Regions from separate parts of the Pseudomonas sp. BGA-UO-ETr-WB11 genome, predicted to be linked through region 2. Evidence: riboswitches for the same ligand, from Rfam matches in the RefSeq annotation. Region 2 holds a riboswitch; each other region holds the start of a gene.
The links. A riboswitch is a leader RNA that binds a small molecule or an ion and turns the genes downstream of it on or off. The one in region 2 is predicted to bind cobalamin.

Region 1 (5,589 bases), on a different contig from region 2:
ACAACAAGGACGCGCTGATCTACCGCAACCTGCTCAAGGGCCATTTCCGCAAATTGCGCGAGCACAGCTTTGCCGGCGAAAAGCAGAGCCTGACCCCGCAGCAGCCCCTCGATCCGCGCGAGCTGGCGACGCAACTTGCCGTGCACTGGACGGTCGAAAGCCAGAGCGGCGTGCGGGTGTTCCACGACTACATGCCGCGTGAATTCCAGGAGAAAACCGCCACTCATAATCTGGCCGAGCTGATCGAGATGGAGCTGGCCTACCGCCGCCATCCGAGCTTTGCCGGTTTGGGTCGTTACCTGCACTGGATCTGCCGCCCGAATCTGACGGAGTAACCATGAGCCTGCGCATTTTGTTGATCAGCACCAGCCTGACGCTGACCGCCTGCTCCAGCCCCAACCCCTACAGCCCGCAATCCACGCCGCTGCCACCCGCACCGGCGGCTGCCGCACAGACCTTCGACCGCAGCGCCTACCCGGCCGCGCCCCGCGACTACGGCCGTTACCGCAGCTGGGCCTGGCAAAATGGCCAACTGCCGGCCGGTGCCGGTTGGGCGGACCCGGCACAGATCGCCGAACTGCTCGCCAACAGCCTCGACCAGCACGGCCTGCGCCCGGCCCAGGGCGGCGCCAAGGCCGATCTGTTGGTCAGCAGCCAGGTTCGTACCGAGCGCCGTCAGGTGGAAACCTACGATGACCGCGGCGCCTACTACGGCCACAGCCCGTACGGCAACACCTACGGAGTGGCCGGCAGCGTGCCGCTGCGGCGCACCTACGAGGAGCACTACCTGATTGTGCAGGTCCGCCTGCTCGAGGCCGCCAGTGGCGTAGAAGTGTGGAGCAACAGCGCCGAGAACCGCACCACCGATGACGGCCAGGCCGCACGCAACAAGGTGCTACGCCAAACGATTCAGGACGCCCTCAGCAACTACCCGCCCGCGCCTTAAGTCTGTTAACTGCGTGATGGGTTACGCCGCTTCGCGGCTAACCCATCCTACGATTGCAGGCAGCGTAGCCCGGATGCAAATCCGGGAAATTCAGCATGCTGATTCCATGATCCCGGATTACATCCGGGCTACGGAGCGGCGTTTTTTGTGGGAGCGGTCTTGACCGCGAAGCCGGCAAGCCAGAGCTTCGCGGTCAAGACCGCTCCCACCCAGACTACCTGCCAATATCGCGTAGCCCGCCCCAACAATTCGCCGGCGCCCGGCAAGCGATACCCATCAATAGTTCACGCCAATGATCAACGGAACGGCGGTTCATCGAAGCTGCGCAGCTTGCGTGAATGCAGGGTGTTGAGTTGGCTGCGCAGCAGGTCGAGGGCGGCCAGGCCGATGGTCAGATGCTGGCTAACCGCGCGCTCGTAGAACGCCCCGGCCGAGCCCGGCAGCTTGATCTCGCTGTGCAGCGGTTTGTCCGACACGCACAGCAGCGTGCCGTAAGGCACCCGCAGGCGATAACCTTGGGCGGCGATGGTGCCGCTTTCCATGTCCACCGCCACCGCGCGGGCGAGGTTGATCTGCGGTCGCTCCTGGGCCCAGCGCAACTCCCAGTTACGGTCATCGTAGGTCAGCACGGTGCCGGTACGCAGGCGCTTTTTCAGCGCCTCGCCACGTTCACCGGTGACGTTCGCCGCCGCTTCCTGCAAGGCCTGCTGCACCTCGGCCAGGGCCGGGATGGGAATATTGGTCGGCAGCACCCGATCGAGGATGCCGTCGCGACGCATATAGGCGTGGGCCAGCACGTAGTCGCCGATGGTCTGCGATTGGCGCAAGCCGCCGCAGTGGCCAATCATCAGCCAGCAATGAGGACGCAGCACAGCAAGGTGGTCGGTGATGTTCTTCGCGTTGGAGGGGCCGACGCCGATATTCACCAAGGTCACGCCGTGACCATCGCTGGCAACCAGGTGGTAGGCCGGCATCTGGTAGCGGTGCCAGACCACGCTGTCGATCACCGCCTGCATCACCTCTTCATCCATGTCGCACTCGACCATCACGTTGCCAGGCAAGACCATGCGCACGTAACGCGGATTGCTGCGCAGTTGCTCGACGCCGTGGCGGATGAACTGATCAACATAGCGGTGGTAGTTGGTCAGCAGAATCCATGGCTGTACATGCCGCCAGTCGCTGCCGCTGTAGTGCTGCAGGCGCTTGAGGGAGAAATCCACCCGCGCCGCATCGAACAGCGCCAGCGGCATCGGGTCGGCGTCCTGCCAGTCATAGAGACCGTCGGCCACGCCATCGGTGGCAGCCGACAGGTCGGTACTGGGAAACACCCGCGCCAGTTCAGCAGCGGTTACCCCGGCGGCAGCCAGTTCTTCGCCATGCTCGACGACGTAGGGATAGGGAATGTTCTGCTCGCTGAGGCCGACTTCAACAGTCACGGTGAAGTCACTCATCAGCGGCCCAAGCTGGTCGAGCAGGTAGCCGCGAAAGGCGTCTGGATGGGTGACGGTGACGCTGTAGGTCCCCGGGCTTTCCATCTTGGCATAGGCGCGCGTGCTGCTCGGCACCTCGCCCTGGCAGGCGTAGATCAGGCGCAGCAAGGGGTAACGAAACTCGCTGCGCTGGGCCTCAGTCGGCCGCTCGCGGGTTTTCAGGTAGTGCCTGATAGCCTGGCCGAGGGCTGAACAGGAGCGGGCATGCAGAGCGGCCAGGCGATCAACCGCCTCTTCGGCAGTAGCGGCGACAACAAAGTCATCGGTACAAAGGTTCACAGAGCATCTTCCTGGCTGATCGGACAGGCTCTATCTTGCCCTGATCCGCCGCGCCTGTGATAGCGCGACGTGACCCGTCGGAACATGCCACGCGGCGCTAGCCAAGCCGCCGCGTCAGCGCTGCTCGACTCAGGCCGCCTGATGCAGTCGGGCGTTAAACAGTGGCCCGCGGCTATATACAGACAGCGCCTTGGCGGCGGCCAGCACTCCCAGATCGACCAGCGGTTCGATCAGGATCACGCTCATATACGCCAGGCCAAAGCTACCCACGGCCATGAGGTTGTCACTGGCAAAGCCGTTGCCATACAACGCCCAGAAACCAACCCAGGCCACGATGCCGCCCTGATAGGCCGTCGACAGTGTCAGCGCCTGTTTGTAGGAGAGGTCCACATACGCGGTGCCTGGGGCAATGATGCGTTTGGCCAGCACGCTGATCGCCCACAAGGGCACCAGCAAGGTGGTGACGTTCATGCCGTACTGAGGCAAGTCGAACTGGGCGAACAACAGCCCCTGCAAGAGCAGGCCGGCGGCTAGACCGATGGCGGCCGCACCGGCACCAAACAGCAGCAGCAAGGTCGAGCCGAGGATCAGGTGTACCTCGGAGACCCCGACCGCCTGATGCGGGAAGACCTCGAAGAAGCAGAAAACCAGCGCTGTGGTCAGCAGACTGCGCAACGCCAGAGCAGCAAGGCCGCCATTGCTGCGCACGCTGTCGAGTGCAAGTTTGCTCGTCAGCCCAAGGGCCGTGACTGCGGTTGCGTAGCTGAGCATAAGTTTGGCGCCTTCAACGACGCCGGGTTCGATGTGCATAGAGATTCCTGTACCGCGCCCACCGCGCGATGATCCGGATTGAGGGAATGGGCATAAGCGCCCGACTTCGATGGCAGGTCTCCTGGCTCACGGTTTAACACTTCGCCCGCCTTCCCAGCCTTACTGGCCAGTGGCGTATGGGCGTCATCTACCGTTTACAGTTGCGGGGGCAGCCATGGCTTCGGCACCTGTTGGGGTGCCACCATGTTCCCTTTTCATCCAGTCGCGTGACACGAGCTGGAACCATCGGCGGCCACCTTACCCGGCGGCCGTTAGAAATGACAGAGCCCGGCGTTTACCGCGCAGGTAAACCAACGGACTGAGTAGCGCCTGACGCCGCATGACGCAAGCAAGTGAAGACGCCACTGGCATTGGCGCACAGCTGCCCCTGGGCATCGTGCAGCGTGGCCTGCACCGCGATCTGTCGCCCGTTACGCTGCAGCACGCGGGCCTCCGTACGTAGCGGCAAGGCCGTAAGACCAATCGGGCGCAGGTAATTCACTTGCAGGCTAGCGGTCACGTAGACCTCCTCGGCACTGGCCTGCGAGTACACCGCCAATCCCAGCGCCGCATCGAACAGCGTGGCGGTGTAGCCGCCATGCACACCGCCGAGCGGATTGAAGTGCACGGCCGGCGGCTGACTGCTGAAACCCGCCACCCCGGCTGCGGCCTGCAACTGAGAGATCCCGTAGTCCGCACCAATATCACCGGCCAGCCAGGCCTTTAACCGCTCAAAAAGACTGGTGTGCATAATGCTCAGTCCTCAGCTCAGGTGCGGCGTACTGCGCGCCAGCAGCGCCTCGACATTCACCCCACGCGGCAGGGTGCCGTAGACGCGCCCGCAGTGACCCAGGCGGCTGGCGATAAAGGCGTCGCTCACCGCGGCATTGCCGGCCTCCAGCAGTAGCTTGGCCTGCAGGGCGATGGCCACGTCCTCGGTCAGTTGGCGGGCGCGGTATTGGATGTCGTCTTTGTCGGCGAAGGCGTTTTTCAACTGGCCGATATGGGCGTGCAGGCGCGCATCGCCATGGCCGTCGCCGAGCTCGGCAAACAGCGCATCGAGCACACCCGGCTCCTTGGACAAGGCGCGCAGCACGTCCAGGCATTGCACGTTGCCGGAGCCTTCCCAGGTGGAGTTGACCGGCGCTTCGCGGTACAGCCGCGGCAGGATGGTCTCTTCGACATAGCCGGCGCCGCCCATGCACTCGGCGGCTTCATTGATCATCGCTGGCGCGCGCTTGCAGATCCAATACTTGCCAATTGCCGTGACCAGGCGAGCGAACTTCTGTTCCTGCTCGTCATCCCCACGGTCCAGGGCGTGGCCCATGCGCAGGGTCAGGGCCAGGGCCGCTTCGCTTTCCAGGGCCAGGTCGGCCAGCACGTTTTGCATCAGCGGTTGCTCGGCCAACAACTTGCCACTGACCTGGCGGTGCGCGCAGTGGTGCGCGGCCTGGGTCAGGGCCTGACGCATCAGGCTGCTGGAGCCGACCATGCAGTCAAAGCGGGTCAGCGCCACCATCTCGATGATGGTCGGCACGCCGCGCCCCTCTTCACCGACCATCCAGGCCAGGGCACCGCGGAACTCCACTTCGCTGGAGGCGTTGGCCCAGTTGCCCAGTTTGTTTTTCAGGCGCTGCACATAGAACTGGTTACGCGAGCCGTCCGGGCGATGGCGCGGCAGCAGAAAGCAGGTCAAGCCCTTGTCGGTGTAAGCCAGGGTGAGGAAGGCATCGCACATCGGCGCCGAACAGAACCACTTGTGCCCTACCAACTCATAGGCCTGACCCGGCCCGCCAGCACTCACGGCATGGGCGCGGGTGGTGTTGGCGCGCACATCGGTGCCGCCCTGCTTCTCGGTCATGGCCATGCCAATGGTGACACCGGCCTTGTGCTCCATTGGCACGTTGCGTGGGTCGTACTCGCTGGCGAGGATCTTCGGCAGCCAGATCTCGGCCACCTCAGGCTGCAGCTTGAGGGCCGGCACCGAGGCGAAGGTCATGGTCAGCGGACAGCCACTGGCGGCTTCGGCCTGACTGTGCAGATAGGTCAGGCCGGCGCGGGCAA
Region 2 (5,589 bases):
CCGTCACCCTGCAAAGCGAGGTCACGCTGCTGGCCTGGCGCGCCGAGCATGGTGGCGAGCTGACGCGCATTCAGGTCGCCCAGGCCAAGCCGCTGGGTGACTTCGACACCTGGCGCAGCGCCTTGCCGATTACCCTGCTGGAGCTGCACAAACCCTGTTGATCGGCTTGCGAGCGCGGCTCAGGGCGCGTTCGGATGGCCTGTTCTCAACCCGTAAGTAAGGAGTCTGGGTGAGCCGTATCTTGTTATTGGGTGGGGTTGGCGATGCGCTGGCGATTGCCCGTCGCCTGGCGCCGCAGGACATCTACAGCCTGGCCGGCCTGGGCAAAGTTCCCGCTGATCTGCCATGTCAGGTGCGCGTCGGCGGTTACGGCGGTGCCGAGGGATTGGCGGCTTTTATGGCTGCCGAAGGCATCGACTTGCTATTGGATATCACCCATCCCTACGCCGCGCAGATCAGCGCCAACGCCGCACGCGCCGCTGAACTCAGTGGCGTGCCGTGCTGGGCATTACGGCGTCCTGGCTGGCAAGCGGGCGGTGGCGATGACTGGCGCGAAGTGGCCGACTGGGCCGCGTTGAGTACGGCGCTTGAGCTTTTTCAGCGGCCGTTCTTTACCCTCGGCCGTGAGCCCTTAGCGCATTTGCAGGCGATTCCGCTGCATCAACACTGGACGGTGCGCTGCCTCGACGACTATCCCGGTACTCCGCGCGCGCGGGTGATCGGCGCGCGTGGGCCGTTCAATCTGGCAGACGAACGCGCGCTGTTCGCTGCCGGCCAGTTCGACGTGCTGATCAGCAAGAACAGCGGCAGCAGTGCCACCGAACCCAAATTGCAGGTGGCCCGCGAGCTGGGCCTGCCGGTGTTACTGCTGGCGCGGCCGCCGTTGCCAGCGGTTGATCGGCAGTTCAGTGCGGTTGAAGACGTATGGTCGGCGCTGCAAGCCTTGCCCGGTCGCCTCGGGTAGACTGCGCGGCCGTTTGCCTGCCGAGTCCTGCTCATGTCCGTTGTCACCGCCTATGCCCGCGTGTTGTTGGTCGGTCCTGATCTGGCGGCCGGCTCGTATGCCGAGCTGTTCCAGCGCCAGTTACTGGCCCTGCGCGATGAGTCGGCGCTGGCCGATATCGTCGACACCACGGCCGGTTTCGATGGGCTCTGGCAGCGAGTGACGGCCTGCATCGCTGACGGCGAGTTGCCTTTGTTGCTGCTGGACCTCGACCCGCAGAGCAGCAGCCCTTATCTGGACTGGTTGCGCAGTGAGTTGCAGCGTCTTGCCGGCGTTTCAGGCGTGGCCGATCAGCTGTTTGTCGCTGCGGCCAGGCAGGGCGAGCAGGCTGATATCAGCGCCGCGCTGGCCTTGGTCAATCAGCCCGAACTGCACCTGGGCTGCACGGTGGTGCCCGAGTTGCCCAGTGCCCATGCCTGGTCGTGCATCCCCGAACACCGCTACCGGGTGCTGCTGTGCAACGGCCCGCGCTGCACCCGACGTGGCGCTTTGCCGTTGTGGAAGAGCCTGCGTGAGCAGCTGAAAGCGGCGGGCAAACTCGAGTGCGACGGCGGTGTGCATATCACCCGCACCCAGTGTCAGTTTCCCTGCGACCAGGGCCCGACCCTGAGCGTGTATCCGCCCGGTGCCTGGTATCAGGTGCGCAATCAGGCCGATCTGGAGCGGATCGTCGAGCAGCAATTGCTGGGCGGTCAGCCGGTGCCCGAGCTGTTGATGCGCCCGCTGGACTGAGCCTTATCTGACACATGCCGCAAGCGGCGATTGACGCAGCCCCCGCGCCTATCTACCCTGCCGGCCAGCTTCAGGTGCCCCACAGACCGCAGGTCTGTACGGGGTGAAACAGGGAAGCCGGTTCATTCTCACGAAGATTCCGGCGCTGCCCCCGCAACGGTAGACGAGTGCAACAACCGCGATAACCACTGTGTATCGCTGGCCTTCGGGTCAGGGCATGGGAAGGTGCGGTTCTGATCCCCCCACGGGATCGCTCGTAAGCCCGGAGACCGGCCTGTCGCACTTCTGGTTCGCTTGGCCTCGCGCCCTGCGAGCCGCCTACCTTTAGGTCGCGCGGGTGGCGCGACGGAGATGCCTGATGCTCTATTGCATAACGGCCGGCCTGTGCGCCGCTTGCCGTATCAACCTGTTTGTTGCGCGTTCCGTTGTCGGCTGTGCCGGTGTTGCGAGGCGCCCATGACTGCCACAACCCACGAGCAGGAGCGTGACGCCCGCCACAAGGCGCGTATGCAACGTAAAAAAGCCCTGATGGACGGCAAGATCGCCGAAGCTCAAGAGCAATACGGCCTGCTGCTGGTGCACAGCGGCAATGGCAAGGGCAAAAGCAGCTCGGCCTTTGGCATGCTGGCCCGCGCCCTCGGCCACGGCATGCAGGTGGCGGTGGTGCAATTTATCAAGGGCGCCGCCAGCACCGGCGAAGAAGCCTTCTTCCGGCGTTTCCCCGAACAAGTGCGTTATCACGTGATGGGCGAGGGCTTCACTTGGGAAACCCAAGACCGCCAGCGCGACATCGAAAAAGCCCAGGCCGCTTGGTTGGTGGCCCGCGAGCTGCTGCGCGATGAGTCGATCCATTTGATCGTGCTGGATGAACTGAACATCGCCCTCAAACACGGCTACTTGCAGTTGGACGAAGTGCTCGCCGACATCACGGCGCGGCCGACCCTGCAGCATGTGGTGGTGACGGGACGCGGCGTATTGCCGGGGATGGTCGAGGCCGCCGATACCGTGACCGAGATGAATATGGTCAAGCACGCGTTTAAATCCGGGGTTAAGGCGCAGAAAGGGATTGAATATTAATGCGCCAGTGTCCGGCTTTACTGATTGCCGCCCCGGCTTCCGGTCAGGGTAAAACCACCGTCACTGCCGCTCTGGCACGCTTGCATACACGCCAGGGGCGGCGGGTGCGGGTGTTCAAGTGCGGGCCGGATTTTCTCGACCCGATGATCCTCGCCCGCGCCAGCGGCAACCCGGTGTATCAGCTGGATCTGTGGATGGTCGGCGAGGCCGAGAGCCGTCGCCTACTCTGGGAAGCCGCGGGCGAGGCCGATCTGATTCTGATCGAAGGGGTTATGGGGCTGTTTGACGGCGCGCCGTCCGCCGCCGACCTGTCGCGGCACTTCGGCGTGCCGGTGCTCGGGGTGATCGACGCTGGCGCCATGGCCCAGACCTTCGGCGCGCTGGCCTTTGGCTTGGCGCATTTTCAGCCGGACTTGCCCTTCGCCGGGGTCTTGGCCAACCGTACCGGCAGCCTGCGGCATGGCGATATTCTGCGTGACAGCCTGCCGCCGGATTTGCGCTGGTTCGGTGCCTTGCCGCGCAGCAGCTCGGTGGAGTTGCCGCGTCGCCATCTAGGTTTGATTCAGGCCCAGGAATTGGCCGATCTGGACGCCAGGCTGGACGCCGCCGCCGATGCCATCGCCGCCAGCGCCAGTACCGATTTGCCGTTGCCTGTGAGTTTTGCCGTGCCGGATGTTCAGGCCCGTGAGCCGCTGCTGGCTGATGTGCGCATCGGCGTGGCCCGCGATGCGGCCTTTGCCTTTACCTATCAGGCCAATCTCGATCTGCTGCGTCAATTGGGCGCCGAGTTGGTGTTTTTCTCGCCGCTGAGTGCCAGCGAATTGCCCAAGGTCGACAGCCTGTACCTGCCCGGTGGCTACCCCGAGCTGTACCTGGCGGAGCTGGCCGGCAATCAGCCGATGCGCGCGGCGATTCGCGCCCATCATCAAGCGGGTAAACCGCTGCTGGCCGAATGTGGCGGCATGCTCTATCTACTCGACAGCCTGACCGATGCCGCCGGCGAGCAGGGCGAAATGCTCGGTTTACTGGCCGGTCATGCGACGCTACAAAAGCGTCTGGCGGCGCTCGCCTTGCAGGATGTGCAGCTGCCGGAAGGCCTGCTGCGCGGGCATACCTATCACCACTCATTGCTCGATTCGCCACTTGCACCGCTGGCCCGTGGCCGCTGCCCGAACGGCAAACCGACCGCCGAGGCGGTGTTTCGCGACGGCCGACTGACCGCCTCGTATATCCACTTTTATCTGCCGTCCAATCCCCAGGCAGCGGCCGCGTTGTTTGCGCCAACGGTTGCAGCATGAGTGAGCACGCCTTTAGCGCCGAGGAACGCGCAGCGGTCTATCGGGCCATCGCCGAGCGGCGCGATATGCGCCACTTTGCCGGCGGCGAGGTAGCGCCAGAGTTGCTCGGCAAGTTGCTGGCCGCTGCGCATCAGGCGCCGAGTGTTGGCCTGATGCAGCCGTGGCGGTTTATCCGTATCAAACGGCCGGAGTTACGCGCAGACATTCACGCTCTGGTCGAGGCCGAACGGCTGCGCACCGCCGAAGCCCTGGGCGAGCGCAGCGACGACTTTATGCGCCTGAAAGTGCAAGGCATTCATGACTGCGCCGAGCTGCTGGTGGCGGCGCTGATGGAAGGCCGCGAGGCGCATATCTTTGGCCGGCGCACCTTGCCGGAAATGGATTTGGCGTCGCTGTCCTGCGCCATTCAAAACCTCTGGCTGGCGGCACGCGCCGAAGGCTTGGGCATGGGCTGGGTGTCGCTGTTCGAGCCGCAAGCGCTGGGCGACTTGCTCGGTTTGCCGGCCGGGGCCAAGGCAGTGGCGATTCTTTGCCTTGGCCCGGTCACCGAGTTCTACGCCAAACCGATGCTGGTGCAAGAGGGCTGGGCGACTGAGCGGCCTTTGCACGAATTGCTCTACCAAGACGGTTGGGGGACGCCGGCATGTTGAGTCTGGTGTTGGCCGTACTGGCCGCCGTTACCCTTGATGTGTCCCTCGGCGAGCCACGCCGTTGGCATCCGCTGGTGGGCTTTGGTGCGCTGGTGCAGCGTATCGAACGGGCACTCAATCCAGCCAGCAGCGGCGATCGTGCTCAAGGCGTCTTGGCCTGGTGTTTGGCGGTGCTACCGCTGACCTTGCTGGCTGGCCTGTTGGCGCAAATACCTTATCTCGGCTGGTGCGTGCAGGTGCTGGCGTTGTACCTGGCCATCGGCCTGCGCAGCCTGGCCGAGCATGCCGAGCCGATTGCCGATGCGCTGGAGGCCGACGATCTGCCCCGCGCCCGTGAGCACGTTGGGCGCATCGTCAGCCGCGATACCCGTGACTTGGATGAAGAAGGCGTGGCCCGCGCCGCCAGCGAATCGATGCTGGAGAACGGCAGCGATGCGGTGTTTGCCGCGCTGTTCTGGTTTGTCGTGGCTGGCGCGCCGGGGGTGGTGCTCTATCGCTTGAGCAATACCCTGGACGCCATGTGGGGCTACCGCACACCGCGTTTTTTAAAGTTTGGCTGGGCGGCTGCGCGCCTCGATGACCTGCTCAATTACCTGCCGGCCCGTTTGGTGGCGTTGACCTATGCGTTGTGCGGGCAGACCAAGCTGGCCCTGCGTTGCTGGCGCACCCAAGCCCCTACTTGGGACAGCCCGAATGCCGGCCCTGTGATGGCTGCCGGGGCTGGTGCGCTGGGCTTGGCCCTGGGTGGCGCGGCGGTTTATCACGATGAACTGCATCAACGCCCGCCGTTGGGTGAGGGCGCCGCGCCGGTGGCCGCGGATATTCGTCG
Region 3 (5,589 bases), on a different contig from region 2:
CGCCCTGTAACGCCGTTGCTTGACCGTGCGAGCACGCCGGACGGGCTGCGCCGCCTGGGTGAAAACGAGCTGGAAGGCCTGGCCGACGAGTTGCGCCAGTACCTGCTGTATACGGTCGGACAAACCGGCGGGCACTTCGGTGCCGGCCTCGGCGTGATCGAGCTGACCATCGCCCTGCATTACGTGTTCGACACCCCGGATGACCGCCTGGTATGGGACGTGGGCCATCAGGCCTACCCGCACAAGATCCTTACCGGCCGCCGCGAGCAGATGAGCACGCTACGGCAGAAGGACGGCATCGCCGCCTTCCCGCGTCGCAGCGAGAGTGAGTACGACACCTTTGGCGTCGGCCACTCCAGCACCAGCATCAGCGCGGCCCTCGGCATGGCCATTGCCGCCCGGCTGCAGGGCAGCAAGCGCAAGGCCGTGGCGGTAATCGGCGATGGCGCGATGACCGCCGGCATGGCGTTCGAGGCGCTCAACCACGCCTCGGATGTGGGCGCCAACATGTTAGTGGTGCTCAACGACAACGACATGTCGATCTCCAACAACGTCGGTGGGCTGTCCAACTACCTGGCCAAGATCCTCTCCAGCCGCACCTACGCGAGCATGCGCGAGGGCAGCAAGAAGGTCCTGTCGCGCCTGCCCGGCGCCTGGGAAATTGCCCGCAAGACCGAAGAACACGCCAAGGGCATGCTGGTCCCCGGCACCCTGTTCGAAGAGCTGGGCTGGAACTACATCGGCCCCATCGACGGCCACGACCTGCCGACGCTGATCACCACCCTGCGCAATATGCGCGACCTGGATGGCCCGCAGTTCCTGCATATCAGCACCAAAAAGGGCAAAGGTTTCGCCCCGGCCGAACTGGACCCGATCGGCTACCACGCGATCACCAAGCTGGAGCCACTTAATGCCCCAGTGGTGCCGAAGAAGATCAGCGGCCCGAAATACTCCGCCGTGTTCGGCCAATGGCTGTGTGACATGGCCGAGCAGGATGCGCGCCTGGTCGGCATCACCCCGGCGATGAAGGAAGGCTCCGATCTGGTCGCGTTCAGCCAGCGCTTCCCGCAGCGTTACTTCGACGTGGCGATTGCCGAGCAACACGCCGTGACCCTGGCCGCAGGCATGGCCTGCGACGGCATCAAGCCGGTGGTGGCGATCTACTCGACCTTCCTGCAGCGCGCCTATGACCAACTGATTCACGACGTGGCCGTGCAGCACCTCGACGTGCTGTTCGCCATCGACCGTGCCGGCCTGGTCGGCGAAGACGGACCGACCCACGCCGGCAGCTTCGACCTCTCGTACCTGCGCTGCATCCCCGGCATGCTGATCATGACGCCCAGCGATGAAAACGAACTGCGCCGCATGCTCACCACCGGCCACCTGTTCAATGGCCCCGCCGCCGTGCGTTACCCGCGTGGCAGCGGACCGAATGCACGTATCGAGCAAGAGCTGACGCCGCTGGAAATCGGCAAGGGCGTAGTGCGCCGCCAGGGTCAGAAAACGGCTCTGCTGGTGTTCGGTGTGCAGCTGACTGAAGCCCTGCAGGTCGGTGAGTTGCTCGATGCCACTGTGGTCGACATGCGTTTCGTCAAACCCTTGGACGAAACCCTGCTGCGCCAACTGGCGGCTGAGCATGAGCTGCTGGTGACGATCGAAGAAAACAGCATCATGGGTGGCGCCGGCAGCGCCGTCAGCGAGTTCCTCGCCAGCGAAAACCTGCTCAAGCCGATGCTCCACCTGGGCTTGCCGGACTACTACGTCGAGCACGCCAAACCGACCCAGATGCTCGCCGAATGTGGCCTCGACGCCGCCGGCATCGAAGCCGCCGTGCGTGAGCGCCTGGCCTGCCTGTAACGCTACAGCAGGCGCAGCCGACGTGACATGAGCGCACCACACGTCGGCTTGCCGCACTTTCACTTGTTCCTGATCCACCGCGCACCTTAAGGTGCGCGACGTTTTTTATCCGCCACGGTGTGCTGCCAGCCCTGATGCTGCAGCCTGAAACGGGAAGCTGGTCAAAGCCAGCACTGCCCCCGCAACGGTAACCGAGCGCAGCCTGCCTAACGCAGCGCTGCAACGTCTGCCTGATAGACCACTGGGTTCGCCTGGGAAGGTTGGTAGACGTCGCTCGGCAGTCCGGAGACCGGCCTTGGTGGACGTGACTGGTATTGCGGAGGGCAAACACCGGCAAGCATTGTCGGCTGCCCGGAATTCCCTGCACCGCATCGCTGGCCAACGCCCTCCTCGAAAGCTTCGCTTACTTTTGAGGATTGTTAATGAAACTGTCTCCCCTGGCCCTGGCTGTTGCCCTGCTGCCGTTCACGACTCACGCCGAGTCGATCGACACCGACGAAGCCCTGCAGGCCCAGGCGCTGGTGATTACCTCTGGTCGTGTAGCCGAACCCAAGAAAGCCGCCATCAGCGCAGCAAGCGTATTCACCCGCCAAGACATTGAGCGCCTGCAAGTGCGCAATGTGCCTGACCTGCTAAACCGCGTGCCCGGCGTCGTCACCCGCAGCAGCGGCGGCCTGGTGTCCTATTCAGTGCGCGGCACCAAGTCTGCCCAAACCCTGGTCCTCGTCGACGGCCAGCGTATTGCTTCAGCCGCCAGCGGTATTGCACGCCTGGATTACCTGAGCATCGACAACATTGAACGCGTGGAAGTGACCCGCGGAGCGCGATCATCGCTGTATGGTGCCGACGCCATTGGTGGGGTCATTCAAATCTTCACCCGCCATGGCGAGGCCGGGCTGAATCCGTCGGTCCGTCTTGCCGCTGGCAGCAAGCAAACCTACCAACGCAGCGTCAGCGTTAGCGGCGGTGATACGCGCACTCGCTTCAGCCTCGGTGGCAGCCTCGACGAGAGCAACGGCCACGACAGCACCCGCGACAACGTCGGTGCCGATAGCGATACCGAGGGTCAACGCAATCTGGCGCAGTACCTCAACCTCGATCATCAGTTCAATGACGACTGGAAGGCCGGCTTCAACTACAACGAGCAACACGGCAAAAACGAGTACGACGACGCCTACGAGCAGGCCCCAGCACAGCCCAGCGACCAGTTCCGAGTCAGCAGCGCTAGCAGCTTCCTGCAAGGCCAGATCAATGACACGTGGAATAGTCGCCTGGAGCTAGGTCAGAGCTATGACCGCAACAAGGCTGTCGGTGCAGCTATGCCGTGGAACAACGGCCTCAACGCCACCACCCGCCACTCCGCCAGCTGGCTCAATCGCCTCGACCTCAACCCGGCCAACCAACTGACATTGGGCGGCGACTGGTATGAGGACAAACTCGACAGCAGCACGGCTTACGCCGAAGACAGCCGCAGCAATAGTGCGGCGCTGTTTCAGTACCGCTTCAATGGCGAGAAAATGTTCAGCGAACTGGGCATGCGCCGCGATGACAATCAGCTCTACGGCACGCAGAACAGCTGGAATGGTGCGCTTGGCTTGCCGCTTGAGTCTGGCCAGCAGTGGCAGCTCAGCTACGCCGAAGGCTTCCGCGCGCCGACCTTCACTGATCTCTACTATCCGGGCTACAGCAACCCGAATTTGAAGGCAGAAACCAGCAAAACCTGGGAACTGCAATGGCGTGCAGAGTTGGGCGCCAGCCAGCTGGAAACGTCCTTATACCGCAACGACATCACAGACTTGATCGCTTACAAGGGCAACAGCACCGAAAACGTGGGACAGGCTCGCATCAACGGTTTCGAAACCAGCCTCAGCCAGGAGCTGCTGGGCTGGCAGACCAGCCTTGGCTTGAGCCTGGTTGACTCGCGCAACCGCGATAACGGCCAGACCTTACAACTCACCCCCAAGCGCACCGTCTTTATCGATCTGGATCGAACCTTCGGTGCGTTCTCCGCCGGGGCCAGCTGGCGTGCAGTCAGCCAGAGCTACGATTACAGCATCGTTGACTCGAGTTACAGCGCTGAACGGCAGACCGTGCCTGGCTATGGCCTGGTTGACCTGCGCAGTAGCTGGCAAGCCAGTGCCAGCCTGCGCGTGGACCTGCTGCTCAACAACGTACTGGATAAGGACTATTACACCTCGCTGTACCAGCGCTTTGACGCCAGCTACGCCCTTGACCCGACAGCTCCCTACGGCTACCAGGAGCCGGGGCGTACCGGCCTGCTAGCCGTCACTTGGACGCCGCAGTAGCACTAATGGGCCGAACGTAGCCGCTCACACAACTGCGCGGTGGCCTTGAGCATCTGCAGGCTGGGACGCTCAAGGCCGCGGTCAGGAATCACCCAGACCTGGCCATGCTGCACCGCCTGCAGTTGTGGCCAGGCCTGCCAGGCGGGCAGCAGCTGCGCCTCGCTGACCAGAATCACCTCAGGGTCGCGCGCCAGCACGGCTTCGAGGCTGATTTGTGGGGCTGCCAGGGACAGGTCGGCAAATATGTTCTGCGCCCCGCAGACGCGCAAAGCGTCGGAAATGATCTGTTCGCCCCCCAAGGTATACAAGGGCTTGTCCCACACCTGATAGAACACCCGCAACGGCGTCGGGCGCTGATAGCGCGCACGCAAACGGGCCAACTCATCACGTACCTGCACGGCCAGCTGGCGACCCCGCTCGGCACGGCCAACGCGCGCACCCAGTTCGGCCACCTGGCTCGCCAGTTGTTCCAGGCTATGGGGTTCGGCCTCGTAGAGGGGAATGTGCAAGTCGCGCAATTGCTGGCGCTGGGCGGCGTTGATGCTGTCCGGCCAGAGCAACACCAAGTCCGGCTGCAGACTCAATAGGGTTTCAAACTCCAGCTGTCCGGGCTCACCCACCGAGGGCAAGGCCGCCAGCGCAGCCGGCCGCTCACCCAGCGCGCCGACCAGCTGCTCGGCAGCGCCCAGCTCCAGCATCAGCTCAGTCAGCGACGGCGCCAGACTGACCACCCGCTGCTGCGCATGCGCCGGCAGGGCCAGCACACAGAGCAGCAGCGCAAGCAGGCGCATCAGCCGAGCTGACGAGGAATGCGGTAGAGGTACAACAGCACCAGGCTGGACAGCGCCAGCAGCATCAGCGGCAAGGCCGGCAGACCGGCGAAGATCGCCAGGGCGGCGATCCAGGCGGGCAACGCGGCGCCAACAAAGGCCAGGCGCCGGATGCGCGCCAAGGCAACCCAGGCAGCGGGCTCGTCCGGCGTATCCAGGGCTTTTTCGGTGGCGATCAGGCCATGCTTGAAGCGATGAAACAGCGGCAGGCTGACAAACATTGAGGCCAAGCCGGCGATAAACAGCGGCATGGCCAGCAGTGACGACGCACTCTCGGCGGCAAACAGGGCATTGAGCAACAACAACGGCGCCAGGGTCACCAGCACCTGCCACCACCAGGCCAGGGCCAGACGGCGGCGCACGTCATTGCGGGTCACGCCTTGGGCTCCAACTCGACCTCGCCCTGGTGCAGGCTGCCGAGCATATGGCCGAGCTTGCCGGCCTTGGTGGCGAGGTACTTCTTGTTGTACGGATTCTGCCCGGCCTGCAGCGGCACCCGGCTGGCGACGCGCAGACCATAGTGCTCAAGGGCTTTGACCTTGCGCGGATTGTTGGTCATCAGCTTGATGGCGCTAATGCCAAGGTGCTCCAGCATC

Region 1: another riboswitch for cobalamin. It lies ahead of AC56DI_RS06235 (energy-coupling factor ABC transporter permease); the one in region 2 lies ahead of cobO (cob(I)yrinic acid a,c-diamide adenosyltransferase).
Region 3: another riboswitch for cobalamin. It lies ahead of AC56DI_RS05905 (TonB-dependent receptor domain-containing protein); the one in region 2 lies ahead of cobO (cob(I)yrinic acid a,c-diamide adenosyltransferase).

What each region holds. Positions count from the first base shown of each region.
Region 1 covers NZ_JCAQOS010000005.1:178,514-184,102, reverse strand. Annotated here, with positions in the region: gene AC56DI_RS06250 (methyltransferase) at 1-335, shown strand, start outside; gene AC56DI_RS06245 (DUF4136 domain-containing protein) at 338-946, shown strand; gene amn (AMP nucleosidase) at 1,243-2,715, opposite strand; gene AC56DI_RS06235 (energy-coupling factor ABC transporter permease) at 2,845-3,525, opposite strand; cobalamin riboswitch at 3,581-3,788, opposite strand; gene AC56DI_RS06230 (PaaI family thioesterase) at 3,821-4,276, opposite strand; gene AC56DI_RS06225 (acyl-CoA dehydrogenase family protein) at 4,289-5,589, opposite strand, start outside.
Region 2 covers NZ_JCAQOS010000004.1:283,528-289,116, forward strand. Annotated here, with positions in the region: gene cbiE (precorrin-6y C5,15-methyltransferase (decarboxylating) subunit CbiE) at 1-161, shown strand, start outside; gene AC56DI_RS04485 (cobalt-precorrin-6A reductase) at 230-964, shown strand; gene AC56DI_RS04490 ((2Fe-2S) ferredoxin domain-containing protein) at 998-1,735, shown strand; cobalamin riboswitch at 1,791-2,027, shown strand; gene cobO (cob(I)yrinic acid a,c-diamide adenosyltransferase) at 2,192-2,812, shown strand; gene AC56DI_RS04500 (cobyrinic acid a,c-diamide synthase CobB) at 2,812-4,110, shown strand; gene bluB (5,6-dimethylbenzimidazole synthase) at 4,107-4,760, shown strand; gene cbiB (adenosylcobinamide-phosphate synthase CbiB) at 4,757-5,589, shown strand, end outside.
Region 3 covers NZ_JCAQOS010000005.1:103,638-109,226, reverse strand. Annotated here, with positions in the region: gene dxs (1-deoxy-D-xylulose-5-phosphate synthase) at 1-1,857, shown strand, start outside; cobalamin riboswitch at 1,956-2,169, shown strand; gene AC56DI_RS05905 (TonB-dependent receptor domain-containing protein) at 2,280-4,163, shown strand; gene AC56DI_RS05900 (cobalamin-binding protein) at 4,166-4,954, opposite strand; gene AC56DI_RS05895 (MFS transporter) at 4,954-5,313, opposite strand; gene ribA (GTP cyclohydrolase II) at 5,367-5,589, opposite strand, start outside.